One region of the Rhizobium sp. A22-96 genome, then DNA from elsewhere that is predicted to be linked to it. Evidence: predicted binding sites of a transcription regulator. Region 1 holds the regulator's gene; each other region holds the start of a gene.

The links. The regulator PhoB, encoded in region 1, activates phosphate uptake and scavenging genes when phosphate is short. The targets are predictions, from matches to a motif close to TGTCATNNANCTGTCAT.
Region 2: the regulator PhoB is predicted to act here: its motif matches at 5,355-5,371, upstream of ACQZ6F_RS17555 (esterase-like activity of phytase family protein).
Region 3: the regulator PhoB is predicted to act here: its motif matches at 2,845-2,861, upstream of ACQZ6F_RS31865 (acid phosphatase).
Region 4: the regulator PhoB is predicted to act here: its motif matches at 3,629-3,645, upstream of ACQZ6F_RS01890 (DUF47 family protein).

Annotation. Positions count from the first base shown of each region.
Region 1 covers NZ_JBNWDQ010000005.1:415,056-422,836, reverse strand. Annotated here, with positions in the region: gene ACQZ6F_RS23605 (GcrA family cell cycle regulator) at 320-853, shown strand; gene phoB (phosphate regulon transcriptional regulator PhoB) at 1,048-1,731, opposite strand; gene phoU (phosphate signaling complex protein PhoU) at 1,763-2,476, opposite strand; gene pstB (phosphate ABC transporter ATP-binding protein PstB) at 2,528-3,343, opposite strand; gene pstA (phosphate ABC transporter permease PstA) at 3,358-4,692, opposite strand; gene pstC (phosphate ABC transporter permease subunit PstC) at 4,689-6,170, opposite strand; gene ACQZ6F_RS23575 (substrate-binding domain-containing protein) at 6,231-7,265, opposite strand; gene phoR (phosphate regulon sensor histidine kinase PhoR) at 7,451-7,781, opposite strand, start outside.
Region 2 covers NZ_JBNWDQ010000003.1:961,747-969,527, forward strand. Annotated here, with positions in the region: partial or broken gene ACQZ6F_RS17530 (sugar ABC transporter permease YjfF) at 1-256, shown strand, start outside; gene ACQZ6F_RS17535 (FadR/GntR family transcriptional regulator) at 274-1,020, shown strand; gene glmU (bifunctional UDP-N-acetylglucosamine diphosphorylase/glucosamine-1-phosphate N-acetyltransferase GlmU) at 1,123-2,484, shown strand; gene glmS (glutamine--fructose-6-phosphate transaminase (isomerizing)) at 2,600-4,426, shown strand; gene ACQZ6F_RS17550 (DUF502 domain-containing protein) at 4,604-5,305, shown strand; gene ACQZ6F_RS17555 (esterase-like activity of phytase family protein) at 5,544-7,031, shown strand; gene recG (ATP-dependent DNA helicase RecG) at 7,074-7,781, opposite strand, start outside.
Region 3 covers NZ_JBNWDQ010000010.1:31,607-39,387, forward strand. Annotated here, with positions in the region: gene ACQZ6F_RS31860 (glycerophosphodiester phosphodiesterase family protein) at 1-958, opposite strand, end outside; gene ACQZ6F_RS31865 (acid phosphatase) at 1,154-2,698, opposite strand; gene ACQZ6F_RS31870 (cytochrome-c peroxidase) at 2,930-4,195, shown strand; gene ACQZ6F_RS31875 (hypothetical protein) at 4,484-4,705, shown strand; partial or broken gene ACQZ6F_RS31880 (lipoprotein-releasing system transmembrane subunit LolC) at 4,750-5,244, shown strand; gene ACQZ6F_RS31885 (ArsR/SmtB family transcription factor) at 5,312-5,626, shown strand; gene ACQZ6F_RS31890 (SRPBCC family protein) at 5,623-6,063, shown strand; gene ACQZ6F_RS31895 (glutathione S-transferase family protein) at 6,060-6,707, shown strand; gene ACQZ6F_RS31900 (AraC family transcriptional regulator) at 7,050-7,781, opposite strand, start outside.
Region 4 covers NZ_JBNWDQ010000001.1:427,508-435,288, forward strand. Annotated here, with positions in the region: gene tauA (taurine ABC transporter substrate-binding protein) at 1-716, shown strand, start outside; gene ACQZ6F_RS01875 (taurine ABC transporter ATP-binding protein) at 773-1,561, shown strand; gene ACQZ6F_RS01880 (ABC transporter permease subunit) at 1,558-2,409, shown strand; gene ACQZ6F_RS01885 (LLM class flavin-dependent oxidoreductase) at 2,466-3,554, shown strand; gene ACQZ6F_RS01890 (DUF47 family protein) at 3,665-4,306, shown strand; gene ACQZ6F_RS01895 (anion permease) at 4,306-5,310, shown strand; gene ACQZ6F_RS01900 (methyl-accepting chemotaxis protein) at 5,430-7,367, opposite strand.

The sequences.
Region 1 (7,781 bases):
GTTTTGCACCGCGATGTCAACAAAACTGGCGCTTTAGCAGGTGCGAGAAAGTGCTTGCGCGCAAAAGGGATACGTTCGGTGCCGCATATTGCAGAAATGCCACGCCCGGACAGCAAGTTGGGGAAAACCTCGAAATCGATTCCTCAAGATTCCCGCGACTCTTGTCACGGAGTCTGCCTCACACTAGGTTAAAAACCAATTGCTAGACTGCATGCGGCGGAACTAGTCACCACAATTTTAGAGCGTTTCGTGCCTCGATCCCCATGCGAGGCAATGGTGAGGGATTCTGCCATCGGAAACGCGACAGCGGAGACAGGGCATGAATTGGACAGACGAACGCGTCGAGAAGCTGAAAAAGCTATGGTCCGAAGGGTTGAGCGCCAGCCAGATCGCGGCACAGCTCGGTGGCGTCAGCCGTAACGCCGTTATCGGCAAGGTGCATCGCTTGAACCTTCCCGGTCGAGCGAAGGCCGGCGGCACGACGGCGGCAGCTCGCACGCCGAAGCGCAACGCCACGGCACCGCGGGCTTCGAACTATCAGGCGCGCGTCGCAACCCGCACGGTTACCCGCCAGCAGGGCGCAACCATGTTGAAGGAAGAGATCGAGATCGATACGGTCAACGAGATCCAGTATCGTCCGGCCGCCAATGTGGTCGTTCCGATCTCCCGGCGTCTCGGCCTGACGGAACTGACGGAGCGCACCTGCAAGTGGCCGGTCGGCGATCCCCTGAAGGACGATTTCCACTTCTGCGGCAACGAGAGCCCGGATTCATCGCCCTACTGCACCTACCATCAGCGCCTGGCCTACCAGCCGGTGCATGAACGGCGCAGGCCAGCTCAGCCGCGCGGCTGAGACACTTCATCACTGAGATAAAGAAACGGGCCCTTTGGGGCCCGTTTTCTGTTTCCGCCGCGACTGCATAATTTCTTAAATCGGAACCGATTTAAGGGAAAATTATGCAGAATTCTAAGATGTTACAGCGACCTTAACGCGTCTTGAAAGACGCGTGGCGCTGTAATGTTGAGTGCCTGATCGGGTATTCCCGCTCAGGCCTCCATGGAGTAGCCCGCGCCGCGAACGGTGCGGATGACATCCTGCATATTGGAGAAGTTGAGCGCCTTGCGCAGGCGACCGACATGCACGTCGACCGTGCGTTCGTCGACATAGATATCATGCCCCCACACGCCGTCGAGCAGTTGCGAACGCGAGAAGACGCGGCCCGGCGAGGACATCAGGAATTCCAGAAGACGGAATTCGGTCGGTCCCAGCCGCACTTCGCGGCTCTTGCGGTGAACGCGGTGCGTCTCGCGGTCCAGCTCGATATCGCCACAACGCAACACCGTGGAGAGAACCTCCGGACGGGCGCGCCGCAGCATCGCCTTGACGCGAGCCATCAGCTCGGGTGTCGAGAACGGCTTGACGACGTAATCGTCCGCGCCAGTGGAAAGACCGCGCACGCGCTCGCTTTCCTCGCCGCGGGCCGTCAGCATGATGATCGGCAGGCGCTCCGTCTCCGGCCGCATGCGCAGCCGGCGGCAGAGCTCGATGCCGGATACACCGGGGAGCATCCAGTCGAGGATCAGAAGATCGGGAATGCGCTCCTGGAGACGCAACTCGGCTTCATCGCCTCTGAGGATCGTGTCGACCTCGAAGCCTTCGGCCTCGAGATTGTAGCGCAGCAGAACGCTGAGCGCTTCCTCGTCTTCTACAACAGCAACTCTCGGAACCATGCGCCTATGGTCTCCTTTCTTCGCTTTCGGATTATTCCGTCACTGCGCCGACGGTATTGGCGGTATCGTCCTTCGGGCGCTCGCCTTCGGGCTGAGCACCCGTCGCCATGTAATAGATCGTCTCGGCGATGTTGGTGGCATGGTCGCCGATGCGCTCGATGTTCTTGGCGCAGAAGAGAAGATGCGTGCAGGTGGTGATGTTGCGCGGATCTTCCATCATGTAGGTCAGCATCTCGCGGAAGAGCGAGGTGTACATCGCGTCGATTTCCTCGTCGCGTTCGCGGATCGACACGGCCTTGTCCGGCGAGCGGGTGGCGTAGACGTCGAGGACTTCCTTGAGCTGGCTCAGCGCCAATTCGGAAAGGTGCTCGATGCCACGAGCCAGGCGACGCGGAACGCCCGTACCCTGCACGGCGATGACGCGCTTGGCGGTGTTCTTGCCGAGGTCGCCGACGCGCTCCAGATCGGAAGCGATACGGATCGAACCCATGATCTCGCGCAGGTCGGCAGCCATCGGCTGACGACGGGCGATGGTGACGATGGCCTTGTCGCCGACTTCGCGCTCGGCATGATCGAGGATTACGTCGTCGGAGATGACCTTCTGCGCAAGACCAGTGTCGCTCTGGACCAGCGCCCGAACGCTGTCGCTGACCATTTGCTCGGCCAGGCCGCCCATTTCCGCAATACGGCGCGTCAGGAACTTCAGGTCTTCGTCATAGGCAGAGAGAATGTGAGTGGAGACCATTTTTCTATCCTCAAGGTGAACTGTGTGAAAGGAGCCGCGCGCACGGCATCATCAACCAAAACGGCCCATGATGTAATCCTGCGTGCGGAAATCGTCGGGATTGGTGAACATCTTATCGGTATCGTTCTCCTCGACCAGATGGCCGAGATGAAACATTGCGGTACGTTGCGACACGCGGGCTGCCTGCTGCATGGAATGCGTGACGATGACGATGGTGAAGTTTTCGCGCAGCTCGTGGATCAGATCCTCGACCTTGGCGGTGGCAATGGGATCGAGCGCCGAACAGGGCTCGTCCATCAGAATGACCTCCGGGCTGACCGCGACGGCACGGGCGATGCACAGGCGCTGCTGCTGACCGCCCGAGAGGCTCGTGCCGGCATCATGCAGCCGATCCTTCACCTCACCCCACAGACCGGCCTTCTGCAGGCTGGTTTCGACGATATGCTCGAGATCGGCTTTCGAGCGATGCAGACCATGGATGCGGGGGCCATAGGCTACGTTCTCATAGATCGACTTCGGGAACGGATTGGGCTTCTGGAAGACCATGCCGACCCGCGCGCGCAGCTCCACAACATCAATGTTGTTGTCGTAGACATCCTGATCGTCGAGCGTGATCTTGCCGGTGACGCGGCAGGTCTCGATCGTATCGTTCATGCGATTGAGGCAACGCAGGAAGGTGGATTTGCCGCAGCCCGAAGGACCGATCAACGCCGTAACCGTATTGGCGCGGATGTTCAGGTTGACGTCGAAGAGCGCACGCTTGTCGCCGTAGAAGACGGACACGTCCTGGCCGATCATCTTGTAGGGGATCGTCGTCATCTTCCTGGCCAATGCTCTTTCACTTGCGGCTTCCGTCATCATGTTCATTGGATCGCCCTCCCCTACCAGCGCCGTTCGAAGCGGCGGCGCAGCAGGATCACGCCGATATTCATCGCAACGAGGAAGAAGAGCAGGACGATGATCGCCCCGGAGGTTCGTTCGACGAACGCCCGTTCGGCTTCACTCGCCCACATGTAGATCTGCACCGGCAGCGCCGTCGAAGGATCGAGCGGCGATGCCGGGTAGTTGGCAACGAAGGCGACCATGCCGATCAGGAGCAGCGGCGCCGTCTCGCCGAGTGCATGCGCCAGTCCGAGGATGGTGCCCGTCAATATGCCGGGCATGGCGAGCGGCAGGACGTGATGGAAGACCATCTGCATGCGCGAGGCACCGAGGCCAAGCGCAGCGCTGCGGATCGAGGGCGGCACCGCTCGCAATGCCGAACGTGTGGCGATGATGATCATCGGCAACGTCATCAGGCTCAGCACTAGGCCGCCAACCAGCGAGGCCGAGCGCGGCAGGCCCATCATGTTGATGAAGACCGAAAGCCCGAGCAATCCGTAAACGATCGAGGGCACGGCCGCCAGATTGTTGATGTTGACCTCAATGAGGTCCGTCAGCCGGTTCTTCGGCGCGAATTCCTCCAGATAGATCGACGCAGCGACGCCAACGGGAAGCGCCAGAACCAGCACGGTCAGCATCAGATAGAGCGAGCCGATCAGTGCGACGCCGAGACCGGCAGCCTCAGGGCGGCTTGAGTTGCCCGACACAAACAGGCCGCTGTTGAAGGCTTCGTGCAGAGCGCCGCTCGCCGTCAGCTGCTTCATCCAGCCGAGCTGCCGGTCCGACACCTTGCGATCCTTCTCATCAACCGTCAGATCGATCTGTCCCTTGTTGGCGGAATCGATGTTGGCGCTCGCGAGGACGGTGAGGTTTTGCGTCGTTCCTACGATCGACGGATTGGCGGTAACCTTGTCGCGCAGCACGATCCTGGCGCCATCCGACACCATGGCGGTTGCCTCGCGCACGAGCGCCCGGTTGGATGGGTCGATATCAAGCGCTTTTACCAGGGCATCGCGGATCAGGACCGGATAGTTGGCGACCATCAGCACCTTCGGGTCGCTGGCGCGCTTGCCCGTGGGGTCGATGACCTTCTCGGTGAACTCGATCGGCAAGGTGATCGACGTCTGCACGAAGGCCGTATAGCCGTTTCGAACCACGGTCGACACAAGCGCCAAAAGGAAGACGAGGCCGAAGACGACAGCAGCGAGGCCATAGGCACGAAAGCGGCGTTCGGCGGCATAACGGCGCTTGATGCCGATATCGCGTCGCACAGGCGCGCCGGGCGCCAGTCCACGCGGGATATTTTGTGACGAGGAGGATACGACGCCGCTCATTCGTACTGCTCCCTGTAGCGGCGGACGATGTAGAGCGCGTAGACGTTCAGGCAGAGGGTCAGGCAGAACAGCGTTATGCCGAGCGCGAAGGCGACCAGGGTCTGCGGCGAGGTGAACTCCAGGTCGCCGGTCAGCTGATTGACGATCTTCACTGTCACCGTCGTCATGGGCTCGAAGGGATCGAGCTGCATGCGGGCGGCAACGCCTGCCGCCAGCACGACGATCATCGTTTCGCCAACCGCCCGTGATGCCGTCATCAGCAGCGCACCGACGATGCCCGGAAGTGCCGCAGGCAACAGGACGCGTTTCACCGTCTCGGATCGCGTGGCGCCCAGACCGAGCGAACCGTCACGCAGCGAGCGCGGCACGGCCATGATGATATCGTCCGACAGCGAGGAGACGTAAGGGATCAGCATGACCCCCATGACGAAGCCGGCGGTCAACACGCTCTGCGCCTCGATGAAGCTTCGATAGCTTCCCGTCATCAGACCATTGATCTCGGCCGAGATGTCCCTGAGGAAAGGTCCGACCGTGACGAGGGCAAAAAAGCCGTAGACGATGGTGGGAATGCCGGCCAGCACTTCCAGCATGGGTTTGGCAATGGAGCGCACACGGGTCGATGCATATTCCGCCATGTAGATTGCGGCGAACAATCCGATGGGCACGGCAAACAGCATGGCGACCAAGCCGATATAGATCGTGCCGGCCAGCAACGGGATCAGGCCGAAGGTGCCCGATGTCTGTGAGCCGGCACCGGTAAAGCGCGGATCCCAGACCGTGCCGAAAAAGAATTCGCTGGCGGGCACCATGCTGAAGAAACGGGCCGCTTCCGACAACATCGAAACGACAATGCCAACCGTCGTCAGCACCGCGATGGAGGATGCGACGATCAGGGCGCCGAGAATGACCTGCTCGACGCGGTTGCGGGCGCGAAAGCGCAAGGCGATGGCGCGCAGACCATGGATTGCACAAAGCAATGACAGCAGGATCGCCGATGCGGACATCACTGTCCGGCTGACCTCGCGCATGCCGTTATACTTGTTGGCGGCGTCGATCATATAGCCCGTCGGGCGAACCGCGAGCGGCACGCCCTTCTGCGCCAGAAGCAATTGCAGGTCGGCCGAGCCACCGTCGACGGCGGCGAGCTCCTGATCATCGAGAAGGCGCATGCCGTGGGCGATGCTGCGCACCATGCCGTAGCTGAGATTGAGCTCTGCCGCCGGGAGGCTCTTCACCTCCTCCGGAAACGACTTGATCACCAGCCGATCAATCACGATCGGGCTGACGATCAGCCAGACGCAGATGAGCGCCAGAGCCGGCAGGACCGCCCAGATCGCGGCATAGGCGCCATGATAGCCAAGCCGGGAATGCATCGACGAGGATCTGCCGTCCGACAGCGCAGCCGCTCTCACCCGCCCAAGCACGAAGGCAAGGGCGCCGATGACCGACAGGCTTAACAACAGCAGCGATACGCTCATTCCCATTCCCCGGCGAACGCCGGTGCGGATGCAACCCGCACCGACGCAGTCTCAATGCACTTACATGATCTTCCCGTTGGCGAAGTCCTTGCGGATCTGATCGCGCTCGCTATCCGGAGCAGGCACAAGGCCATATTCCGCCAGCGGGCTGTCCGGTCCGATCATCTGATCGCTCGTGAAGAAGTCGACATATTCCTTCAGGCCCGGGATGACGCCCAGATGTGCCTTCTTGACGTAGAAGAACAGCGGACGCGACACCGGATACGTGCCGTCCGCGATCGTCTGGCCCGACGGCACGATGCCGCTGACGGTGGCGACTTTCAGCTTGTCGGCATTGTTCTGGAAGAAGTAGAGGCCGAAAACGCCGATGCCGTGCTTGTTGGCATCGATGCGAGCCAGCGTCTCGGGGTAGTCGCCGTCGATATCGACGGCAACGCCATCCTTGCGCACGGCAACGCATTTCTTGGCCTGTTGGCCAGCATCTGAGACCGTCGCCTTGATGACGTCTGCCGCGCCGGAAGCCTTGCAGCCGGCGGCCAAAACCTTCTCTTCGAAGACTTCACGCGTGCCATGCTTCTCGCCCGGAATATAGGCCGCTATTTCGAAATCAGGCAGCGCCGGATTGATCTGCGACCACTTCTTGTAAGGGTTTGCAACCAGCTTGCCGTCAACCACCACCTCGGCGGCGAGCGCCTTGTAGAGATCGACAGGTTCGAACTTGATATCCGGATTGCTCTTGTCGAAGGCGAAGACGATGCCGTCATAGCCGATCTTGACCTGCTGGATATCTGCAACACCGGCAGCCTTGCAGGCCTCGACTTCGCTATCCTTGATCGGGCGCGATGAATTGGCGACATCGATGGAGTCCGTGCCCACGCCCTTGCAGAATTCCTTCAGTCCGGCGCCAGAACCACCCGACTCGACGACCGGCGTCTTGAAATTGGTAAAGGTCTCACCGAAGCTTTCAGCAACGATCTTCGCATACGGGAAAACAGTAGACGAGCCAGCGATTTGAATCTGATCGCGAGCCGCGGCGACACCAGCAAAAGCGGTCGACGCAACCATTGCAAGAATGAATAGTTTCAAAGCATTCATAATGAATCCCCCTGGCAAGCTTTGAAGAGCGCTGCGACGAATGCCACATCCGCCAGTTTCAGCATCTCTTTTCTACTGACCAAGCACCGCCCTTTTATGTCAGGCGAGTGAAACAATTATGACAAGCTATCCATTTGAAATACATGAGATAAAACACGCCAAAAACGGGCGATTCACAGAGCCTTTCAGAAACGGACCGTGAAGTCCGTTCCCTTGCCGACTTCCGACTTGACAATCAGCCTGGCGCGATGGCGCGTCAGAATGTGCTTGACGATGGCAAGCCCCAGGCCCGTACCCTTCTTGGAACGGCTGTCCTCAACGTTAACGCGATAGAAGCGCTCGGTCAGGCGAGGCACATGCTCCGCAGGTATCCCCGGACCCTTGTCCGAGATGATGACCTCGACTGCCTGGCCCGGCTCGTTCAGCAGCGAGACTTCGACTGACTTGCCCTCCTGGCCATATTTGCAGGCATTCTCGATGAGATTCTCAAAGACCTGCACCAGTTCATCCCGGTCA
Region 2 (7,781 bases), on a different contig from region 1:
CTTGCCACGATCGGCGCCGAGCCTGGCGCAACTGCGCTCGTGGTCATGGGCGGAACACTGCTAACGGGAGGAGCGGAGTTCGGCGGAGGAACACTCATCGGAATTCTCATACAGGGCTTGATACAGACCTGCGCCACCTTTGATGGAATGTTTTCCAGTGGATGGACAAAGGCTTGATCGGCTTGCTGCTGTTGCCCTTATTCTGATGCAGAAGGATCTTCTGCTGCTTTCCCGTTTAAATCGACGTGACGTCTAAGGGAAGGACGGGGTGCTTTGCGTAGCAGACTGCTTGATACGAGAAAAACCGAGGGGAAGTCGCGCACGAGCCATGCGCAGGTGGTCGACGACCTCGGCAAGGCAATCGTATCGGGTGATTTTCCGATCGGCAGCATTCTCCCCGGCGACAGCGACCTTCTCTTGCGGTTCAAAGTATCCCGCACCGTTCTGCGGGAGAGTATGAAGACCCTGGCGGCAAAGGGGCTGGTCGTGCCGCGCGCCCGCGTCGGCACGCGCGTCACCGAGAAGATCTACTGGAACATGTTCGACAACGATGTGCTCAACTGGCATTTCGAAAGCGGGATCGACAAGGAATTCCTTCTGCATCTCTACGACATACGCATGGCCTTCGAGCCGTTCGCCGCCAGTCTCGTGGCGGAGCGCGCCAGCCGCGAAGACATCGATCTGTTGCGGCGCCTCGCGGCTTCCATGGCCGCACCTCATCACACATCGGACAGCCTGGCCGTTGCCGATCTGCATTTCCATCTGGCCATCACCGAGGCATCGCAAAACCCTTTCATGCGCTCGCTTGGCGGCCTGATCGAGGCCGCGTTGGTCGGCATGTTCCGCATGAGCGCGCCGAGTTCCACCACGGGCTTCGGCAATATAGCGGACACGCACATGGCAATCGTCGAAGCCATTGCGGCGCGGGATACCGTTGCTGCTCACAAGGCTATGGAGTTCGTCATCGTCGACGGGCGTCAACATGTCCTTGAAGCTTTTGCGGCTCTTGCCGAGGCTTGAGGGCCGCCGCTAATTTCGCCGTAGTTCGCCACTCGACTAGTTGCTATGAGGGAACTGTGCCCGACAACGGGCACTGCCTGATCGTACACCTCGGAGCCTGCAATGGAACGCACCTGCCTCGCCATCATCCTCGCCGCCGGCGACAGCACCCGCATGAAATCATCGATCTCGAAGGTGCTGCACCCGATCGCCGGGCGGCCCATGATCGCCCACGTAATGGAGGCAATCACCAGGACCGATATTTCGGCGGCAGCGCTCGTCGTCGGGCGCAATGCCGATGAAGTCAGCGCGGCTGCATCGATCGGCGGAATTACGGTTGAATCCTATCTGCAGAAAGAGCGCCTCGGCACCGGCCATGCCGTGCTCGCAGCGCGCGAGGCGATTGCACGAGGCTATGACGACATCATCGTTGCCTACGGAGACGTGCCGTTGCTGACCGATGTCCCGCTGCGTGCTGCGCGTCAGGGCCTCGCTGAGGGCAATGACATCGTCGTCATCGGTTTTCACACCGACAGCCCGAATGCCTACGGCCGGCTGCTGGTCAAGGACGGTGAACTCATCGCGATCCGCGAAGCCAAGGATGCGACGGATGCCGAGCTGGCGGTTACCTGGTGCAACAGCGGCCTGATGGCGATCAACGGCCGCAAGGCGCTGGATCTGCTCGATCGCATCGGCAACAGCAATGCCAAGGGCGAATATTACCTCACGGACCTGGTCGAGATCGCCCGGTCGCTCGGCGGCCGAGCCGTGGCCGTCGATGCGCCGGAGGTTGAGATGACCGGGTGCAACAATCGCGCCGAACTCGCCTTCATCGAGCGCCTTTGGCAGGAGCGGCGGCGCCACGAGCTAATGCTGTCGGGTGTCACCATGATCGCGCCCGAGACGGTGTTTCTCTCCTATGACACCGTCATCGGTCAGGACGCGCTGATCGAGCCGAACGTGGTCTTCGGCCCCGGCGCCGTCATCGAAGGCAGCGCGATCGTTCACTCGTTCTCGCATGTCGAGGGTGCCCATGTCAGCGCCGGCGCGACGGTCGGGCCGTTCGCGCGGTTGCGTCCCGGCGCCGATCTCGCCAGTGGTTCAAAGGTCGGCAACTTCTGCGAGGTGAAGAACGGCAAGATCGGCGAGGGCGCCAAGGTCAATCACCTGACCTATATCGGCGATGCGACCATCGGCGCTGGCAGCAATATCGGCGCTGGTACGATCACCTGCAACTATGATGGGGTCAACAAGTACCAGACCCATATCGGCGCGAACGCCTTCATCGGCTCCAACTCCTCGCTCGTGGCGCCCCTGCATATCGGCGATGGCGCCTATGTCGCTTCCGGCAGTGTCATCACCGAGGACGTCCCGGATAATGCACTGGCCTTCGGGCGTGCGCGTCAGGAGATCAAGCCGGAACGCGCCAAGGCTCTGCGTGAGCGAGCCCTTGCCATCAAAGCAGCGAAGAAGGGTGGCCACTAAACCCCTGGGCGTCACGCGTAACGGTCCGAAATCGAAAGTGACCGTTGCGGCAATTGAGAAAATTGCAGGAATGATTAGGACTTGCCCTCGTAACTGAGGCCAGACGGAGAGTTGTATGTGCGGTATTGTTGGGATCGTCGGAACGAAGCCGGTGGCGGACCGCCTGGTGGATGCGCTGCGGCGCCTCGAATACCGCGGCTACGATTCGGCTGGTGTTGCGACCATCCATGAAGGCGCGATGGATCGCCGCCGCGCGGAGGGAAAGCTTTTCAATCTGGAAAAGCACCTGGAGGCAAATCCGCTACCCGGTACGACTGGCATCGCTCATACGCGCTGGGCAACCCACGGCGTTCCCAATGAAACCAACGCCCATCCGCATTTTGTCGACGGCGTCGCCGTCGTGCACAATGGCATCATCGAAAATTTCTCCGAGTTGCGCGAGGAGTTGAAGGCAGAGGGCAGGGTATTCGCCTCGCAGACAGATACCGAAGTGGTGGCGCATCTGTTGGCGAACTACATCCGCGATGGCCTCGAGCCCCGCGCTGCCATGCTGAAGATGTTGAACCGCGTCACCGGCGCTTATGCGTTGGCCGTGATGTTTGAAAACGATCCCGGCACGCTGATGGCCGCTCGTTCCGGGCCGCCGCTTGCCGTCGGATACGGCAAGGATGAGATGTTCCTTGGCTCGGATGCGATTGCGCTCGCTCCCTTCACGAATGAGATCACCTACCTCGTCGATGGTGACTGCGCGATCGTCACCCATGGCGGTGCGATCATTATCGATTTCAATGGCAAGGAAGTGAGCAGGCCTCGCCAGATCTCGCAGGCGACCGCCTATGTGGTCGACAAGGGCAACCACCGCCACTTCATGGAAAAGGAAATCTACGAGCAGCCGGAGGTTATCTCGCATGCGCTCAGCCATTATGTGGATTTCGCCAGCCATCAGGTGCGCCCAAGCGTATCGGCAATCGACTTCGGCAAGGTTTCCGGCCTGGCGATCTCCGCTTGCGGCACGGCCTATCTCGCCGGTCTGATCGGCAAATACTGGTTCGAGCGTTATGCCCGGCTTCCAGTCGAAATCGATGTTGCCTCTGAGTTCCGCTATCGCGAAATGCCCTTGTCTTCCTCGCAGGCGGCGCTCTTCATCTCGCAATCCGGCGAGACGGCCGACACGTTGGCTTCTCTGCGCTATTGCAGGGACAATGGCTTGAAGATCGGTGCGGTCGTCAATGTCAAGGAATCGACGATCGCTCGCGAATCCGATGCCGTGTTCCCGATTATGGCCGGCCCCGAGATCGGCGTTGCCTCGACCAAGGCCTTCACCTGCCAGCTTGCCGTTCTAGCCTCCCTGGCGATTGGGGCGGGGGTCGCCCGCGGCACCATCAGTCCTGCGGACGAAAAGGAAATGGTGCGTCACCTCGTCGAGATGCCGCGCATCATGGCGCAGGTGCTCAATATCATTCAGCCACAGATGGAAAGCCTCTCGCGCGACATTTCGAAATACAAGGATGTGCTTTATCTCGGCCGTGGCACCAGCTTCCCGCTCGCTATGGAGGGGGCGCTGAAGCTGAAGGAAATCTCGTATATTCATGCCGAAGGCTATGCCGCCGGCGAGCTCAAGCATGGGCCGATTGCGCTGATCGACGAGAATATGCCCGTCATCGTCATCGCTCCGCACGACCGCTTCTTCGACAAGACGGTTTCCAACATGCAGGAAGTGGCGGCACGCGGCGGACGAATCATCTTCATCACCGATGAAACAGGTGCCGCTGCATCGACACTGCCGACGATGGCGACGATTACTCTGCCTGTCGTTGACGAGATCATCGCGCCGATCATCTTCTCGCTGCCGATTCAGTTACTTGCCTATCATACCGCCGTCTTCATGGGCACGGATGTGGATCAGCCGCGCAACCTCGCCAAATCGGTGACGGTGGAGTAGGGCCTCGCTCCATTTGCGCCCGGTGGTCACGTCGTCGTGAGAGGAAGCTCCGTTCGACGCGGCGGGATGACTGCCGGGTTGTATGCCACATCGATTTCTGGCACTTTTCCTTGAGGAGAGGTGGGGGAGGATTTGCCTGATAGCGGTAGGCGGCGGAATGGAGTTTTCGAACGGCACATGACTGAGAAACTCATCAAGATGTCCGTGACGACGCGGATCAGAAACAACTTCCTGGCCGGCCTCATCATCTGCGCTCCGATCGCCATTACGATCTGGCTTACGTGGTCCGTCGTCCATTGGGCAGACAGCTGGGTCCGCCCCTATATTCCCGCGCGGTACGATCCTGAGAGCTATCTGAACTTCGCTGTCCCAGGCACCGGCCTGGTGATCGCGATGATCTTCATCACCATCGTCGGTTTCCTGGCCAAGAACCTGATCGGGCAAAGCATCGTTCGTTTTGGCGAGTCGATCGTCAATCGCGTGCCGCTCGTGCGAAGCATCTACAAGAGCGTCAAGCAGATCTTCGAGACGGTGCTGAAAGAGCAGGGCACTTCTTTCAAAAAGGTCGGTTTGATCGAATATCCAAGCCCTGGCCTCTGGTCCATGGTGTTCATTTCGACGGATGCCAAGGGCGAGATTGCCTCGAAATTTAATGCCATGGGTCACGATATGGTCGCAGTGTTCCTGCCGCCGACACCGGTGCCGACAGCAGGCTTCCTGGTTTTCGTTCCGCGCGAAAAGATTACGGTGCTCGACATGGGGCCTGAGGACGGCGCGAAACTTTTGATTTCCGGCGGCCTGGTCTCGCCGGAATACAAGGAGGAGCTTGTTGCCGCGAAGGGCTTGCGCGCGCCGGTTCCGATGAAGTCTCTGACTTAGAAACGGCCATTCGTGCAGCTCGTTGACGATCTTCGCGCGCAGCGCGAATTGTCATGCGCCTATCATGTTGACACCTTAGATCGTCGATGGGGACAGGCAATCTGATGTATCTCATCATTGAATGCTCGGGGCTTGGGCGCCGGGCGATTGCTCTTCGACGCAAGGCTCTGGACCAGGCCGAGGATGATGCCGCTGTCTCCGCAAGGGTTTTCATCAGGAGGATATTGCCTTGAAATATATGCGTTCGAAGAGCCTGCCGCTGCTGTCGGCGGCGCTTGCCACATTTGTTTTCGCTGCGCCGGTCGCAGCACTTGCCGATACTTCGGTAGCCGTTCAGGGCCTGACGCTCGTCAACAAGGGCCGGGTCGCCATCGGCCGCATTCCGGCCAACCAGCGCGACAAGTTCGGCGAGACCTTCGGCTCGGGCTCTGGAATGTCTATCGACACCAAGAGCTGGACCCGCAATGCCGACGGCACCTACAAGGGCTCGCTCTGGCTGCTGCCGGATCGCGGCTACAATGTTGCAGGCACCACCGATTATCGCGCACGCCTCAACACGATCGATATCCTGCTGACGCCGGTTGCTCCCGGTGCAACGCCGCCGGCCGGCAAGGAACAATCGGGCGTAGACGCCAAGCTCGCAGACACCTTTCTCCTGAAGGATGATAAGGGCGTAGAGGCGACCGGTCTCGATCCGGCCAATGGCACCCGCCATCCTGAAGGCGGTATGCCGTTGTTGCCCGAAGCGCCGAATGGCAAGATCTCGCTGGACAATGAAGCGATTGCCCGTCTGCCCGACGGCACGATGTTCATCAGCGATGAATACGGCCCCTATATCTATCGCTTCTCGGCGGATGGCCGGATGCTGTCTGCCACGACACCGCCGGATGCATTCCTGCCGATGCGCAATGGCGCCGTGAACTTCTCGTCGAACAATCCAGGCCCCGGCGAAGCTGCGCCTGATCCCAAGGATCCGACCAGCGGACGTCAGAACAACCAGGGCTTCGAGGGCATGTCTCTCACCCCGGACGGCAAGTTCCTGATCGCTGTACTGCAGTCGGCGACCCGCCAGGATGGCGGCGATTCCAGCTCGACGCGGCAGAACACGCGCGCGCTTGTCTATGACGCTTCCGATGTCGCTCATCTGAAACTGGTGCATGAATATGTCGTGCCATTGCCGGTTTTCACCAATGAGAAGGGCAAGACGGTCGTTGCGGCCCAGAGCGAGATCGTGGCGCTTTCGTCGACGAGCTTCCTGATGCTGGCGCGTGACAGCGGCAATGGTTATGGCCAGAAGGGCGACAAGTCCCTCTACCGTAGCATCGACATTGTCGACGTCTCCGCCGCCACTGACATTGCCGGCAGCAAGTTCGATACCGGCACATCGGTCGCCCCCAAGGGCGTTCTCGACCCCACGGTAAAGCCGGCGGCCGTCAACCAGTTCATCGACATCAACGATAGCGCCGATCTCGCACGTTTCGGCCTGCACAACGGTGCTCCGAACGATCGCAGCAATCTTTCGGAGAAGTGGGAAGCGATGTCGCTTGCCAGCGTTCAGGACCCGAAGCTGCCGGACGATTACTTCCTGTTCGTCGCCAACGACAACGACTTCATCACCCAGGACGGTTTCCAGGTTGGAGCCGCCTACAAGGATGATAGCGGCGCCGATGTCGACACCATGTTCCAGGTGTTCCAGGTGACCATTCCCGGTCTTGCTGGCAAGTAAGCCTTTTGAAGGAGGATGGGCGCGTTGACCGCGTCCATCCAGTCATCCGGCTCGGAGGAAACGGATCGCCTCATCTCGGCGGAAAAGATAGAGCAAGGTGCGTATCGCCATGCCGCGCTCTCCGGTCAGTTCCGGATCGCGCTCGATGATATAGGCGGCATCCTTGCGGGCGATTTCCAGAAGATCGGCATGAGCTTCTAGGCTGGCGATGCGAAAGCCTGGCGTGCCGGACTGGCGCGTGCCCAGAAGCTCGCCTTCACCGCGCAGCTTCAGATCCTCCTCGGCGATACGGAAGCCATCCTCGGTGTCGCGCATGATCGAGAGCCGGGCATGTCCGGTTTCACCAAGCGGCCCCTTGTAGAGCAGGATGCAGGTGGAGGCCTCGTCTCCGCGTCCGACGCGACCGCGCAGCTGATGGAGCTGCGCCAGACCGAAACGCTCCGCATGTTCTATGACCATGATCGTGGCATCGGGAACGTCGACGCCGACTTCGACGACGGTTGTTGCCACGAGCAGCCGTATCTCACCATTCTTGAAGGCCATCATGACGGCGTCTTTTTCAGGGCCGCTCATCCGGCCGTGGATGAGACCGATGCCGGGCCCTAACGCGCTCGTCAATGTCGCGTGACGCTCCTCGACAGACATTAAATCGGATTCTTCAGATTCTTCCACAAGTGGGCATATCCAATAGGCTTTCTTGCCTTCCGATAGCGCGCTTTTGAGTCTCGCGACGATCTCGCCGGTTCGCTC
Region 3 (7,781 bases), on a different contig from region 1:
TGTTGGTGATATCGTCATAGCTGACGGCGCCAGTCTTGAAATCAACGCCATCGCCGTCGATAAGCTGCACCACCTTCGTTTTCAGGCCATGGCTGACCATATACTTCAGGCTGCCGGGCTCGAAGCTCTGAACGAAGATCGGCGCTTCCTTCGAGTTCAATCCGTTCTCGGCGATGGCTTTGATCATCGCATCTTCAAGCGGGTGACTGCCGGGCGCGCCGCAACCATTCGCAATGGCCTGCGCATCGTTCCAGGTCGGATTCTTGGTCTCCGGATAGACGGAGATCGTCCGGCCGGTTTCCTTGGTCTTGGCCTTGGCGATGTCGATGATGTCCTGCAAGCTCAGGATAGGGAACTTGCCGTTGAACTCCTTCGGCCGCTCGGCTGCGGCGTCGTAGGTAGTGCCGGCGATCCAGGCCTTGAGTTCGGCCAGGGTGAAATCCGAGATCGACCAGTCATTGGTGTGATCTTCACCGTCAACCACCAAAGATTTCAGCACCGATTTCGGATCAGAGGGATTGGTGAGATCGGTCAGATATTCGGCCGGACCGCTTGTCGGTGTCTGCGCCCATTTGACCTTGACCATGACGCCGGGCACCGTGCGCTTGCGAACAGCGACATCAGTATTGGTCTTGGCGACCTCCGCCACATTCGTGTTGTCGCTGAGCCAGGGATTATGGCGTGCGACCAGCAGGCAATCCTTGGTGAGGTGAATATCCTCCTCCAGGGCATCGGTGCCGAGGGCGGCGGCCATATCATAGGAGGCCAATGTTTCCTCCGGCATCAGGCCTGGAAGCCCACGGTGGCCTATCACCAGCGGCTGCTTGCCATCGAGCGTCAGGAAGGGTTTGGCATTTGCCGATGCAGAAGTGTCCTGCGCGCGAACCGGCAAGGCGAGGCACAATGCCAAGATGGCGACGCCGACCAGCTGGCAACCAGCTCTGGTATCGTGTTTCATCATCATCCCCGTTCAATCATTGACGGCCAGGCGCTTAACCGCGCCACTGCTATTTGCATCACATAGCTGTGTAACGACGGAATGACGCCTCCCGCTGAGGGTTCCAGCATATCGCCCAGCCTCTGAGGGCCGTCAGACGACTCTTCCTGCCGCGGAAAGGTGGCAGGCCTCGGACAGTTTCCGAGGCCTGCGTGATTATCGCGTCAAATCGAGCGCCGCACTCATGTCGCCCATGGGCGGCTCGTCATTGTTGCGCAGCGCCTTGTCACGGGCGACCAGACCCGGCAGGACGGGCAAATCATAGCGAGCGGTGATAAAGCGCAAGATGGACGTCGTGTCATATTGCGTGTGATCGACCATCCCGGTCCGCGCAAAGGGGGAAATGATAAAAGCGGGAATCCGGTTGCCCGGACCCCAACGGTCCGCCTTCGGAGGAGCGACATGATCCCAGAACCCGCCGTTCTCGTCGTAAGTGACGATCACCAACATATGACCCCACTGCGGGCTCTTTTCGAGATGAGAAACGATATCGGCAAGATGCTGGTCGCCACTTGAAACATCGGCGTAGCCGCTGTGCTCGTTCAGATTTCCCTGGGGTTTGTAGAACGTGACCGCAGGAAGTTTGCCGTCATCGATGTCCTTGATAAAGGCCGTGCCGCCGAGGCCTCCGTCCTTGAGATGCTGGGCGCGAGCCGGAGTACCGGGTGCATAGGCGGCAAAATAGTTGAATGGCTGGTGATGGAACTGGAAGTTCGGCACCGGCGTCGCATTCTTCCCATCAAGGGTCGCCTGCCAAGCTCCGGCATACCATGCCCAATCAATACCTTTCAGCGTCAGAAGATCGCCGATCGTGATGTCGTGTTGCGGCGGCAAGGTTGTCGGCAGACTGGGGTCCGCAAAGGCCGTATCGCCGCCAGCAACGGGAGGATTGGCGCTCGGCTCATATGGCGGTTGCATCGTATTGACGGCGTGAAAGTCGGGCGTGAGATTACCGTCTGATACAAATTTCGGCGCGCCCTCCAAAGCCGATTTGGGCGCGTTCTCGACCACGGTCAGTGAAACACCATCGGCGTCAACCTTGGCGATGGTCGGCTTTGCCGGGCTCTTGTCGGCATCTGGGAAAACAGGGACGCAGGCGCAGGCCAACTGGAAGTGGTTCAGAAATGACCCGCCAAATGCTCCCTGGAAGAAATTGTCGGCAAGAACATATTTCTTTGCGATCTGCCACATGGGCAGGTTGGAACCGTCGTAATGGCCCATGACAAGGCCGCCGGAATCCGCCCAGGCGACGAACTTATCATTCTTGCCACCATCGATCTGCATCTGCTCCTGATAGAAGCGATGCCAGAGATCGCGCGTGATCACCGATGAAGACTGCGCGAAGCCGCTTGCGTCATCGATCGCGAATGTCGCATTCGCCAGATGCGCCGATTGTGCCTCCGTGATCGGCGGAGTAACCCCCTTCGCTGTCAATCCACCCCATGCCGGAGGCAATTCCGCAAGGGGCTGACCATTGCGGTCAAGCTGACGCGCCTGACTGGCTGTTGCGTTAGAAAGCCCATTGGCACCAGGGAAACTGCCATAAAGATTGTCGAAGCTACGGTTCTCGGCGTAGATCACCACTACGGTATCAATCTTGTCGTATCCGGCGGGGGCTGCTTGAACCACCGTTGAGTAAGCAGATGGTAAGATTGCGGCGGTGGCCAGATAAAAGAAATGGAGTAGTTTGAGCCTCTTCACGGCGGATTACCTCATGGCTAGGGGATATTGGCTAGAGGAGCGGAGCCGTCCAAGCGGATGCCGAGAGGCTTGCAAGCGACACGCTAACTTTCTCTCCTATCATTTTTGTGACGGCAGGAGATCGTAACAGGGTTCTAGAATTTCTCCGTCATCATTCTGTTGCACCCGCGCTCGATTATGATCCAGACCGCTCTGAAATCTTACGGAAATGCGACATTGACGCTCAATAAAATGTGGCCAATCCGTGCGCTGATGACGGGCGGCGTGCTAGCGCTTGTACTCGTCCTCGTGCCCCTCTATGAGACCGCCGCCGGAGATGGTGTTGGCATTCATCCAGGGCCAATGTCACGAGCTGCAGCTTTTGCCAGAGCCAGGGCATTGACGGAGGTCGGCCGCAAGATGTTCTCCGATCGATCTCTTTCGGCGTCGGGCCTCCAGGCTTGCGCTTCCTGTCATGACCCGCACCACGCCTACGGACCGGCCTCGGCGTCTCCGGTGGAGTTGGGAGGAGAGCACATGGATCAGCCTGGCTTGCGCGCGGTTCCTTCGCTTCGATACCTGCAGTCCGTGCCGACATTCACGGAACACTTTTACGATTCCGAGGATGAAGGCGACGAAAGCGTCGACAATGGGCCGACGGGTGGCCTCACATGGGATGGTCGCGTCGATCACGGTTACGATCAGGCCAAGATCCCCTTGCTTTCGCCGTTCGAGATGGCAAACAAAGACCCGAAAGACGTTGTTGCGAGCTTGCGCAACGCGCCCTATGCGGAAGAATTCAAGATGATATTCGGAGCTGACGTCTTCGATCACACCGAGGATGCTTTCGCCGCGGCCGTCGAGGCACTCGCGACCTTCGAGCAAAGCGGTCCCGATTTCTATCCTTATTCCAGCCGATACGACGCCTTCCTCGCTGGCAAGGGCAGTTTGACAGCTCAGGAGTTGCACGGTCGAGCTCTCTTCGAAGACCCCGCGAAGGGCAACTGTTCGAGTTGTCATTTGAGCGAACCTGCCAACGACGGGGAGCCGCCGCAGTTTTCCGATTTCGGCTTTCTTGGACTAGCTGTGCCGCGAAATCCAGACATTCCCGCAAACAAGGACCCTAACTATTTCGATCTCGGCCTCTGCGGTCCACAGAGAACCGACCTGAAAGGGCGCGCAGAATATTGCGGCCTCTTCCGCACGCCGACGCTTCGCAACGTCGCGCTCCGCCACAGTTTCTTCCACAATGGCTATTTTCATTCGCTCCGCGATGTCGTCTCATTTTATGTGACACGCGACACGGACCCGGGCCGATGGTATCCGCACAATGCCGATGGCACGGTCCGTCAATATGACGACCTGCCTGCAGCTTATTGGAACAATCTCAATCAGGACCCGCCGTTCGGCAAGAAGCCACACGACAACCCTGGGGTAACGGATGCGGAGATCGACGACATCGTTGCTTTTCTGGGGACGCTGACTGACGCCGATCAGGATCCCCAAGCGGCTCGGTAGCCTGATCCTGCAGTGAGGCAAAGCGGAGGATCATGCCCGGCATCGAGCATTGCGCACGCAAAGGCTTGAACAATCAGGTGCTCGGTTGAATGAAACGACATTCGCGCGATCGGGCAACATGAAGCCATCCACTGCTTAAACCTCCAATCGACATCTCTCTTAGGACGCGGCCGCGTTTGAAGGCGCAAACCGGGGGATGCTCTACAAAAAGATGGGAACTCCGACCATCGATCGGCATGCGGCGAGACGCAGCGATTTTCGTCCATGCATCGTGGCACGGAGGGAACCTTGACCTTTGATTTTGGAGCTGTTGCCGGCACCGTGCCGGCTAAGGACGGGGCTTTCAAATGTCGCCTACCCGATCCCGCCGCAATGCTCGGCTACCAGCTTTTTCCAGTGACGATACACCTTGCCGCCGCTCCAGATCACAATCATGCGACTCGCAAGACCGGTGAGCGTCCCACCTTGCCGCTCGACAATGTCGTTGGCGCTCTGGGAGCCGCTGCATGAGCGAGGCCGTCTCGACAAAGGGCGACGGACCGCTTTCGGCTTTCGAGGACGCGGCAATGCGGCCTGTGTTCATGACCGACTGGCACCAACGCAACCAGACCTTTTTCCCGACCCTTCAGGTTCAGCGCAACGTCATATTCATGATCCTGACGCTGATCGTGCTGATCGCCGAGCTCAATATCATTTCGGGATTGTTCATGCTGGCCAAGGACAAGAGCGCCGACATAGCAATCCTGCGCACGATGGGCGCGACGAGCGGCGCGATCATGCGCATCTTCTTGATGACCGGAGCGGCGATCGGCGTCTTCGTGTGCATGAATATCGAATCGGTCCGCCAGTTCTTCTCGTCGATATCGGGGAGGACAATATTCAATTCCTGGATCTATTTCCTAGGTCAATTGCCAGCGCGCATGGACATCGCGGAAACGGCATCAGTCGTCCCGATGGCGCTCGTCCTCTCCTTCTTCGCCACGCACTTTCCGGCCTGGCGCGCAGCCAGACCCGACCCCATCGATGCGTTGAGGTGCGAAGAACCTTAATTCCTGGTTGACATCACCATCACTACGATAAATACTTCGCTACATGGCGAAGCATCAGACATCACCCATGGACCGTACGTTTTGGGCACTGTCCGACCCAACCCGGCGGGGCGTCCTGCAGCGTTTGCTGGATCGGCCGGGACTTTCCGTCAGCGAGCTCGCCCAATCATTTTCGTTGAAGCTACCCGGCATGACCAAGCATTTGGACGTGCTGTCCGATGCTGGATTGATCACCCGGACGAAGACCGGCCGCACCGTCGCTGTGAATCTCTCCGCCGCACCGATGCAAGAAGCCATGGCCTGGCTCAATCGCTATGAGCGCTTCTGGACCGTTAGCCTTGATCGGCTCGCCACGCTCTTAGAGGAGGATGATACGAAATGACTGACCGCCTTCCGAGCGTGACGATCGTGCGTCGAATCAAGGCCACCCCCGCAAAAGTCTGGGCGGCCATTACACAGCCCGAGTTAATGATGCAGTGGTGGGGGCCTGATGCGGGACCGACCCTTAGCGTGGTCGCCGACGTCCGTCCGGGTGGCCGCTTCAGCGTCGTGTTCCGGCTGCTCAACGACGACGAACACAACCCGACAGGAATCTATCAAGACGTCATTCCCGAGAAACTGCTCGTCTTCACTTGGGATTTGCCCGGAACCTCCGATCCGAAATCGCTGGTGACATTCCGGCTGGAACCGTACGACGCAGGAACCGTGCTGACCCTCATCCATGAGCATCTGCCCGACGAAGATGCCCGCACAAGTCATGAAAGCGGCTGGATTGGCCTTCTCGACAAGCTTCCCGTCTTCCTTGGAGTTGATCAATGACCGAGCTGATCCTGACAACATACGACTGGGTTCCCGAACTGCCGCGCGGCCTCGTGCGCGACCTGCGGGTAAGATGGGCGCTGGAAGAGGCTGGGTTACCCTATCGGGTGGAGAGCACGCCGTTTCGAGACCGTGGCCCTGAGCATTTTGCAGCACAACCGTTCGGCCAGATCCCGTGGCTGACCGACGGAGACCTGACTATTTTTGAAAGCGGCGCGATCCTGCTGCACCTCGCCGAGAAAAGCCCGGTGCTCATGCCCGCCGATCCTCGCGGGCGAGCCGAAGTTTTGGAGTGGGTTATCGCCGCGCTCAACTCGGTCGATCTGCCGAGCCAGCCGTGGGCGCTGTTCCGGTTCATGGGCTTTCCTGGTGAAGCGCCCGAGGCCAGGTTCGTCGACGACTTCCTGAAGGCGAGACTTGATCGAATGGAGACGGTGCTGGCCGGGCGCGAATGGCTGGTCGGCGACCGATTTTCTGTGGCCGACCTGCTGATGGCAGATGTCATGCGACAGATCGAGCGGTTTGACGGGCTCAAAAACCATCCGGCTTGCCACAGTTACGTCAAACGCCTGGTGGCCAGACCGGCCTTTGTGAAAGCATACGACGACCAGATGGCTCATTTCGCTGCAGCAGACGCCGCTTGAACCATGCGCTGCCGCGAAATTCATCGATTGCTGTTGTCCATGCTTCTGGGGCGACGAACATCGCCCAAAGTTGCAAAGCCCCATGATCGGCGTTCAATGACTATTCAGCCCGAGTTATGGGGCAGCTCTTGAAGGGATTGGAACCCTCCTACTCTGTTGATTTCCGCTAGGAACTGGCCTTTAGAGGACGCAGGGTTGCAGATCACCTCAACGGTGGAATTCAACGATTTAAGTGCCAAATGACAACTCCCGTCGTTGGTCGGCCTCGACCTCATGATTTATGCCGAGATCACCGAATAGGATGGTGGTAGCCGCCTTTCCCTTTCGAGCGCCCAATTTGCGTCAATGCAGAAATTGGAATTGTGACGCGTCCCGTCCATTCAGCTCACGCCATTGCAGCGGCGTCAACCCTTCCCAATCGCGAAAGGCGCGATAGAAGGAACTGCGATCCTGATACCCCAGAAGACACGCGACCTCGTCGATGTCGGTAGACGGATTGGACAGTAATTGCCGCCCGAGTTCCTGGCGTGCTTCCGACAGAAGCTCGCGGAAGGTCCTGCCCTCATCGGTGATGCGCCGTTGCAGCGTTCGCTCGCTCATGTTGAGGTCCTGCGCTATCTGCGACAGCTCCGGTCGACCGCTTGCAAGCGATCGCTTCAGGACGATTTTCACCTGGTCGCCAATGGAACTGCGCGCCTGCAGTTCCCCCAGGGCGGCGGTAAGCGCGGGGGTTAGGATTTCCAGGAGCTCGGGATTGTGTCCCGGAAACGGGCGGTCAAGATCGGCGGACTTCAGGACGAGCTTGTTCTGCGGAGCACCATACCTGACGGGACACCCGAAGAAGAGCGGATGCAGATCGCTCTTCGGCCCGGCGCGCATGAATTCGCACCGCACCGGTATCAAGTGTCGCCCGGTTCCACGCCGACCAAGCTCGACCAGGAAGGCAAAGGCAATGTCGGTGGCTATGCCGGGTTCGGGTTCAGTTGCGTAAACCCAGCTGCTCGTGATCGAGACTTCGCTTTTCTCCTCATGGAAACTCAACTGCTCGGGCGTGCACAGCCGCTTGAAGCGCGC
Region 4 (7,781 bases), on a different contig from region 1:
CCTTCTATCTGTCGTCGATCTCGGGCATCGATGAAGCGCTTGTGGTGCGCAACGGCTCGGGCATCAACACGCTTGCCGATCTCAAGGGCAAGAAGCTTGCGGCAGCACCGGTCTCCACCGACCATTACCAGCTGCTCGCGCTCATCAAGTCTCTCGGCCTGACCGAAAAGGACGTGCAGGTCTTCGCCATCCCGCAGCCTGAAATCGTCGCCAGCTACAATCGCGGTGACATTGACGGCGGCTTCGTCTGGGATCCGGCGCTGACCGAACTCAAGAAGGGCGGCAAGGTGCTCGTGACTTCCAAGGATGTCGCCGACAAGGGCGCGCCGACCTTTTCCGCCTGGGTCGCGACCTCGAAATTCGCCGCAAGTGACCCGCAGTTCCTGAAGGCCTTCGCTTCGGTGATCAACAAGTACTACGCCTCCTTCGCAGCCGACAAGGCGGCATGGGGACCAGATAGCGACAACACCAAGGCCCTTGCCAAGCTTCTCGGTGGCACCGCGGATCAGCAGGCCGCAGCGCTCAAGAACCTGACCCTCCTGACACCCGACGTTCAGGCCTCCGCTGCCTGGCTCGGCGGTGGTGAGCAGTCCGGCGCCGCGAAGATTCTGAAGGACACAGCGACCTTCCTGAAGGGCCAGGGCAAAGTCTCCGAAGTCCTGCCAAGCTACAGCGCCTTTGTCACACCCGACGCGCTCGTCAGCGCCAGCAACTGATCCCCCAACACCGGAGCAGCCACCGCTGCTCCGGTGTCGAATTTCTGAGAGACGTCATGCTTCAAGTCGATCATGCCAGTGTATTTTTTGCAGCGCGCGACGGCAGCACCGTTCACGCGCTCGATCGCGTTTCGTTCAACATTCCCGAGCGCGGTATCGTCGTGGCGCTGGGAGCATCGGGCTGCGGCAAGTCCACACTGCTGAACGCGATCGCCGGCTTCCTGCCGCTTTCCGAGGGAACGATCACGCTCGATGGCCGACCTGTGTCCGGCCCCGGCGCTGACCGCGGTGTCGTCTTCCAGAAGGATTCACTGCTGCCGTGGAAATCAGTCGTCGACAACGTTGCCCTCGGTCTGCAGTTCGCTGGGCTGGGTCGCCGGGAACGGCGGGACCGCGCCCTCGAACTATTGCGGCTGGTGGGCCTGGCCGACTTTGCCGGTTCGATGACCTATGAACTGTCCGGCGGCATGCGTCAGCGCGTCGGCATTGCCCGCGCTCTTGCCACCGATCCCGACATACTGCTGATGGACGAGCCTTTCGGCGCGCTCGACAGCCTGACGCGCGAGCAGATGCAGGAGATGCTGATCTCGGTCTGGGCGCGAACCAACAAACGCATTTTCTTCATAACCCACTCGATCGAGGAAGCGCTGTTTCTCGGCACCGAGGTGCTGGTCATGTCGCCGCGACCGGGCCGCGTCGTCGCCCGTTTCGAGCTTGATTTCGTGCATCGTTTTGCCGCCAGCGGCGATAGCAAGTCGATCGTAGCCTCTCCCGAGTTCACCAATCTGCGGGAAGAAATTCGCACCATCCTCCACAAGGCAGACGATTTCAGGAGCGCGGCATGAGTGATATTACCCAGGCACGCCCGATCGTCGTCTCCCGCGAGGCGGGGCCGAAGCTCGTCGGCATGCCGAGCTTCGGCGTCGGCGGGAAGCCCACAATTGCCATTAGCGTCATCACCGCAATACTCTGTCTTGCGCTCTGGTGGCTGGTCGCGAAGCTCGGTCTGGTATCCCACCTTTTTCTGCCAAGACCTGATGAAGTATTGACGCAGATCGGCGTCGTCTACCGCGATGGCTATGCGGGCGCGTCGCTGTCCGAACACATCCTCGCAAGCGTGATCCGCATCATCACCGCTGCGACGATCGCGATTGTCATCGGCATTCCCGTCGGGTTGCTGATGGGCCTCAATCGCTGGGCGAAGGGAATTCTCGACACGCCGATCGAGTTCTATTGGCCTTTGCCTCCGCTGTCCTATCTGCCGCTGATGATCATCTGGCTTGGCATTGGCGAGACCTCGAAAATCACCCTCCTGGTGTTGGCCATGTTCGCGCCAATCTGCCTCTCGGCCCAGGCCGGTGTACGATCGCTTCCGCTCGAGCGTGTCAACGCCGCCCGTTCACTTGGAGCGAACCGGCTGCAGCTTTTCATCTCTATCGTGCTGCCCTCGGCCTTGCCGGAGATCCTGACCGGTGTCCGCATCGCCTTCGGCATCGGCTGGGGTACATTGGTCGCCGCCGAGCTGATTGCCTCGACCCGAGGTATCGGCTTCATGATTATGTCGGCATCGCAATTCCTCGCAACCGACGTCGTCTTCGTCGGTATTGGAATCATAGCAATCTGCGCCTTCGCCTTCACGGCGGCAATCCGCATTCTCGAGGCCATTCTCGTTCCATGGAAAGGCAAACTGTGAAGCCTCGATAGCAAGCGTATCGATCACGCCCGCATTCGGCGGGAATTTCCTATTCAATGCATTACAGGCCCCTGGACATGAGCAGCAGCGAGTTTCTTTGGTATATTCCCAACGACGTCAAATCCGGTCACCGTGGTGATTCTGCCGTCGAAAACCACAACAGCCTGGAAACGCTGACCAGCCATGCAAAGACCTTGGAGGATCACGGCTGGAAGGGAGCCTTGATCGGCACCGGCTGGGGCCGGCCCGATACATTCACCGTCGCCGCCGCTCTTACCGTCCGCACGACAAGCTTCGAACCATTGATCGCCATTCGCCCCGGCTATTGGCGCCCTGCACACTTCGCATCTGCAGCCGCCACTTTGGATCACCTGAGCGGCGGCCGCGTGCGCGTCAATATCGTATCGGGCAAAGACAATCTCTCGGCCTATGGCGACAGCGAGGGCGACCAGGCGCATCGCTACGCCCGCACCAAGGAATTCATGCGCCTGGTTCGCCGGCTGTGGACCGAAGAAAACGTCACCTATGAGGGCGAGCATTTCGGCGTTACCGATTCTACCGTGGCGCCACGGATACGACAGAACGGCGAGCGCCGGCATCCGAAACTCTATTTCGGCGGCGCTTCGGAAGCAGCCGAGCGGGTTTCCGCCACTGAGGCGGATGTCCAGCTTTTCTGGGGCGAGCCGCTTGACGGCGTCCGGCAGCGGATCGAGCACCTGAAGTCATTGAGCAAAACGCTCGATCGCGATCTTCCGCCGCTGGAATTCGGATTGCGGATTACCACGCTGGTGCGTGACACCACCGAACAGGCATGGGCCGACGCCGAGGCGAAGGTTGCAGAAATGGCGAAGATCAAAGGCGCCGGCTGGAATGATCATCTGCAATCCATCGCTGTCGGCCAGCGGCGGCTGCTGGATCTGAATGCACGCGGAGACGTGCTTGACGACAATCTCTACACCGCACCCGGCAAGTACGGCGGCGGCGGTGCCGGCACCACCTGGCTGGTGGGCTCCGCCGAAGATGTTGCCCGCTCGCTACGCAAATACCGGGATCTGGGCATCACGCATTTCGTCCTTTCGGATACTCCCTACCTCCTCGAGATCAAACGCCAAGGGGACCAACTCCTGCCCCTTTTACGCGACTGATCGGTTAAGCCGACGATAGCTATACCCACAGAACAACGACACCTCCCGGCTTTCCAAGCTGTGCCTCGTCAATTATGACAGTTTCATGACAATGAATGCATGGAGCTTTGATGCTAGGCTGGTTTCGTAAACTCATGCCGCGCGAGGATCGTTTTTTCGATCTCTTCGCGCAGCACTCGCGCACGATCGTCAGCGCGGCTGAAGCATTGAACGAGCTGCTGGGCGGCCGGGATATCGATGCGAAATGCCGGGAGATCGTCGAACTTGAAAATCAGGCTGACGATATCACCCGCGACGTACTGCTCGCGGTGCGGAGAAGCTTCATCACGCCATTCGACCGGGGCGACATCAAAGACCTGATCATGTCCATGGATGACGCCATCGACATGATGCACAAGACCGTGAAAACCATACGCCTGTTCGAACAGAAAAGCTTCGATCCCGGCATGCAGCAGATGGGCGCCGTCATCGTCAAGGCCGCCTATCTCGTCGCCGAGGCGGTGCCGCTCCTAGATCGCATTGGCGCCAATGTCACCAAGCTCGGCAATCTCACGGAAGAGATCGTCAAGGTGGAAGGCCAGGCAGACGCCTTGCACGAGCAGGGCCTGAAGGACCTGTTTCGCAATTACGGTGCCTCCAACGCCATGGCTTATATAATCGGCAGCGAGATATATGGCGAGTTGGAGAAAGTCGTCGATCGCTTCGAGGACGTCGCCAACGAGATCAACGGCATCGTGCTCGAGAGCGTCTGATGGAGGCCTCGCTCGCCTTTCCTCTGCTGGTGGGGATCATCGCCACCGCCTTGTTCTTCGATTTTCTGAACGGACTTCACGATGCGGCGAACTCCATCGCCACCATCGTATCGACCCGTGTCCTGAGGCCACAATATGCGGTGCTATGGGCCGCATTCTTCAACTTCATCGCCTTCCTGTTCTTCGGGCTGCATGTGGCGGAGACACTTGGTACCGGCATCATCGATCCGAGTATCGTCGACCCCTCCCTCATCTTCGCAGCGCTCCTCGGAGCGATTGTCTGGAACATCGTCACGTGGATATTTGGCATACCCTCCAGCTCGTCGCATGCGCTGGTCGGTGGCCTGATCGGCGCTGGCCTCGCCAAAGTCGGCGTCAGCTCGATTGTCTGGCTCGGCGTCTTCAAGACCGCCGGCGCAATCGTCATGTCGCCATTGATAGGATTTGTGCTGGCGCTGTTTCTGGTCCTCATCGTGACATGGCTGTTCGTCCGCCAGACACCCTTCGCCGTCGATAGAACATTCCGCATATTGCAGTTCTTTTCGGCGTCGCTCTATTCGTTGGGGCATGGCGGCAACGACGCGCAGAAGACCATGGGTATTATCGCAATTCTCTTGTATTCACAGGGATATAGCGGCGGCTCCTTCCATGTTCCGTTATGGGTGGTGCTTTCCTGTCAGACAGCCATGGCCCTCGGCACGCTGTTTGGCGGCTGGCGGATCGTTCACACGATGGGTTCGAAAATCACCCGCCTCAATCCGATGCAAGGTTTTTGCGCGGAGACGGGCGGCGCGCTGACGCTGTTTGCGGCCACATGGCTCGGCATTCCGGTTTCCACCACGCACACGATCACCGGCGCCATCATCGGTGTCGGCGCGGCGCGGCGCGTATCGGCGGTACGCTGGGGTCTCGCCGGCAATATTGTCATTGCCTGGGTCATCACCCTGCCCGCCGCCGCCATCATCTCGGCGCTCTCCTACTGGGGCATGCAGCTTTTCAGGTAATCAGCGAGCATGGCTTTCTAAACAACTGTAATAAAATAAGAAAGATCGCGGCCAACATGACCGCGATCTCCCGACTTTAAGCCTGCCGATTATTCAGCGAGCGCATTGCCCGAGCGAGATCAAAACTCTTCCCATGAGGATGCGGCGGCAGCCGATGCGCCGGAGCCTCCAAAGGCACCGGCAATCCTCGCCCGCAACGAACGAGCGGGCGAAGCGGCAGGGCTTGATTGCTCCGTGGCAGCCGCCGGTCGCGCCTGGTTGCTGCGACCAGCCTGCAGGGTGAATTGCCCGAGGAGGTCGTTCAAAGCCGACACCTCCTTGGCCAGGCTATAACTTGCAGCCGTGGACTCCTCGACCATCGCTGCGTTCTGCTGGGTCCCCTGGTCGATGGTGTTGACGGCGGTGTTGATCTCCTGCAGTCCGGTCGCCTGTTCGCGGGCAGCTTCGACGATCGCACGGACGTTGCCGTCGATCTCCTCGACCTCCTTGACGATCTGCTGGAGCGACTGCCCGGTTCTGGTGACGAGATCGACGCCGCTGTTGACCTGCTGACCCGATGTCGAGATGAGCGCCTTGATCTCCTTGGCCGCCTTGGCGGAGCGCTGCGCCAGTTCCCGCACTTCCTGGGCGACCACGGCAAAGCCCTTGCCGGCCTCTCCCGCGCGCGCCGCCTCTACCCCTGCATTGAGCGCAAGGAGGTTCGTCTGGAAGGCGATATCGTCGATGACACCGATGATGTTGCTGATCTCGCTCGACGACTTTGAAATGGCCTCCATGGCGGCAACCGCCTCGCGCATGACCTCGCCGGATTTCTCGGCGCCGACGCGAGCGCGGCCGACCAGTGAACTCGCTTCTTCCGCGCGCCGGGTCGAATCTTTGACCGTGGTGGTGATTTCCTCAAGTGCTGCGGCAGTCTCTTCAACGGAGGCTGCCTGTTGCTCGGTGCGCTTGGAGAGATCGTCGGCAGCAGAGCGGATCTGATTGGAGCCGGCGGCGATCGCCTGACCGCCCTGACCGACGGCCCGCAGCGTTTCCTCCAGCTTTTCCATCGATGCGTTGAAGTTTGCCCTCAGCTGGTCGAGATGAGCAACAAAAGGCCTTTCGATGCGATAAATCATGTTGCCGTTCGAAAGCTCGGCGAGGCCACCGGCCAAACCATCGACGGCAAATTGCGTATCCGCCGCATCCTTGGCCTTTTGGGCCTCGCGCTCCAAGCGTTCCTTTTCCGAAAGGCTCCGCCCGGTAGCAGCATCCTGCTCCAACCGGATACGCTCGATTGCGTTATCCCGGAAAATCGCGACGGCCGTGGCCATCTGGCCCACCTCATCCCGACGACCGATCCCCGCAATCTCTTCCTCGGTATTACCGTCAGCAAGAGACGCCATGCGGGCACGCAGCCGTTCGATCGGCGAGGCAATACCGCGAGCGGAAACCAGAATGGCAATGAGGATCGCTGCACCCAACAGGATACCAAGCGCAACGAGTGTATTGGTGATTGTCGACCCAGCCTGTTCGTCCAGCATATCGCTCTTGGCGTCGATATCCTTGTTGAAGGTATCGAGCCAAGCGCGGACCGCAAGAACCTCATCATCAATCAGCGGATCAGCCTGCTTCAGCAGCTTCAGCGATCCTTCATTGTCGTCCACTAGGCCGGCCTTCACCGCTTGATCCGTCAACGCGATGACTGCCTTGGCCTTCACGGTCAGTTTATCCACCGCATCCGTCTCGGCCGGCATCAGCTCTTTGACAGCGGCAAGGCGTTCGAGGAGCACTTTCTTGTTCTCCTCATAATCTCTGGAGAACTTGACCATTTCCTGGTCTTTCGAATTGTAGGCCAGGATTTGATAGGCATTGTAGCTCAGCGCGGTCACCCGTTGGCTGGCCCTCGACATCTCCACGGCCGCAGCTTCGTCCTTCGCTATGAAGTTCGAATAGGTGCTGACACTGTCTTTGTACTGACTTGATACGAAGAGGACACCCGAGATCCCGATCAGACAGATCGGAATCATGATGGAGAGTACTTTCGTCCTGATTTTAGCATTCTGGAGAAATGACATGATGGGGCTTGCTCTTCGTGAAGAGCTGACAAGCACTTGCACGCCGCAATGTGCGTACGCTTCGATGATTGCCTGCTTCGGGGTCGGGAGCACTGCAGAGAAGGAGCGTCCTGCTCACCGCCAATGGCGCTGCAAGGCTACAAAAACACAGCAATCTGACAAAATCATTAATACAATTAAATATTACATAAATTTAATTATAATGAAAATGTAATATTCAAGAGAGATACACAGCCGGTAATCAACAATTGTATTTTCAAACTATCCATTCAATCTTTACGTTGGCTTTTCTGGGCGATTAATACAAAATCTATACCCAAAGATGTCTTATTTACTTAAAACAACTCCAGCCTAAGTAAAAGCCTCCCATCTCTTGCCCGGCTGGATTTATTTCGCCCTCGCGCAGAGATCGGC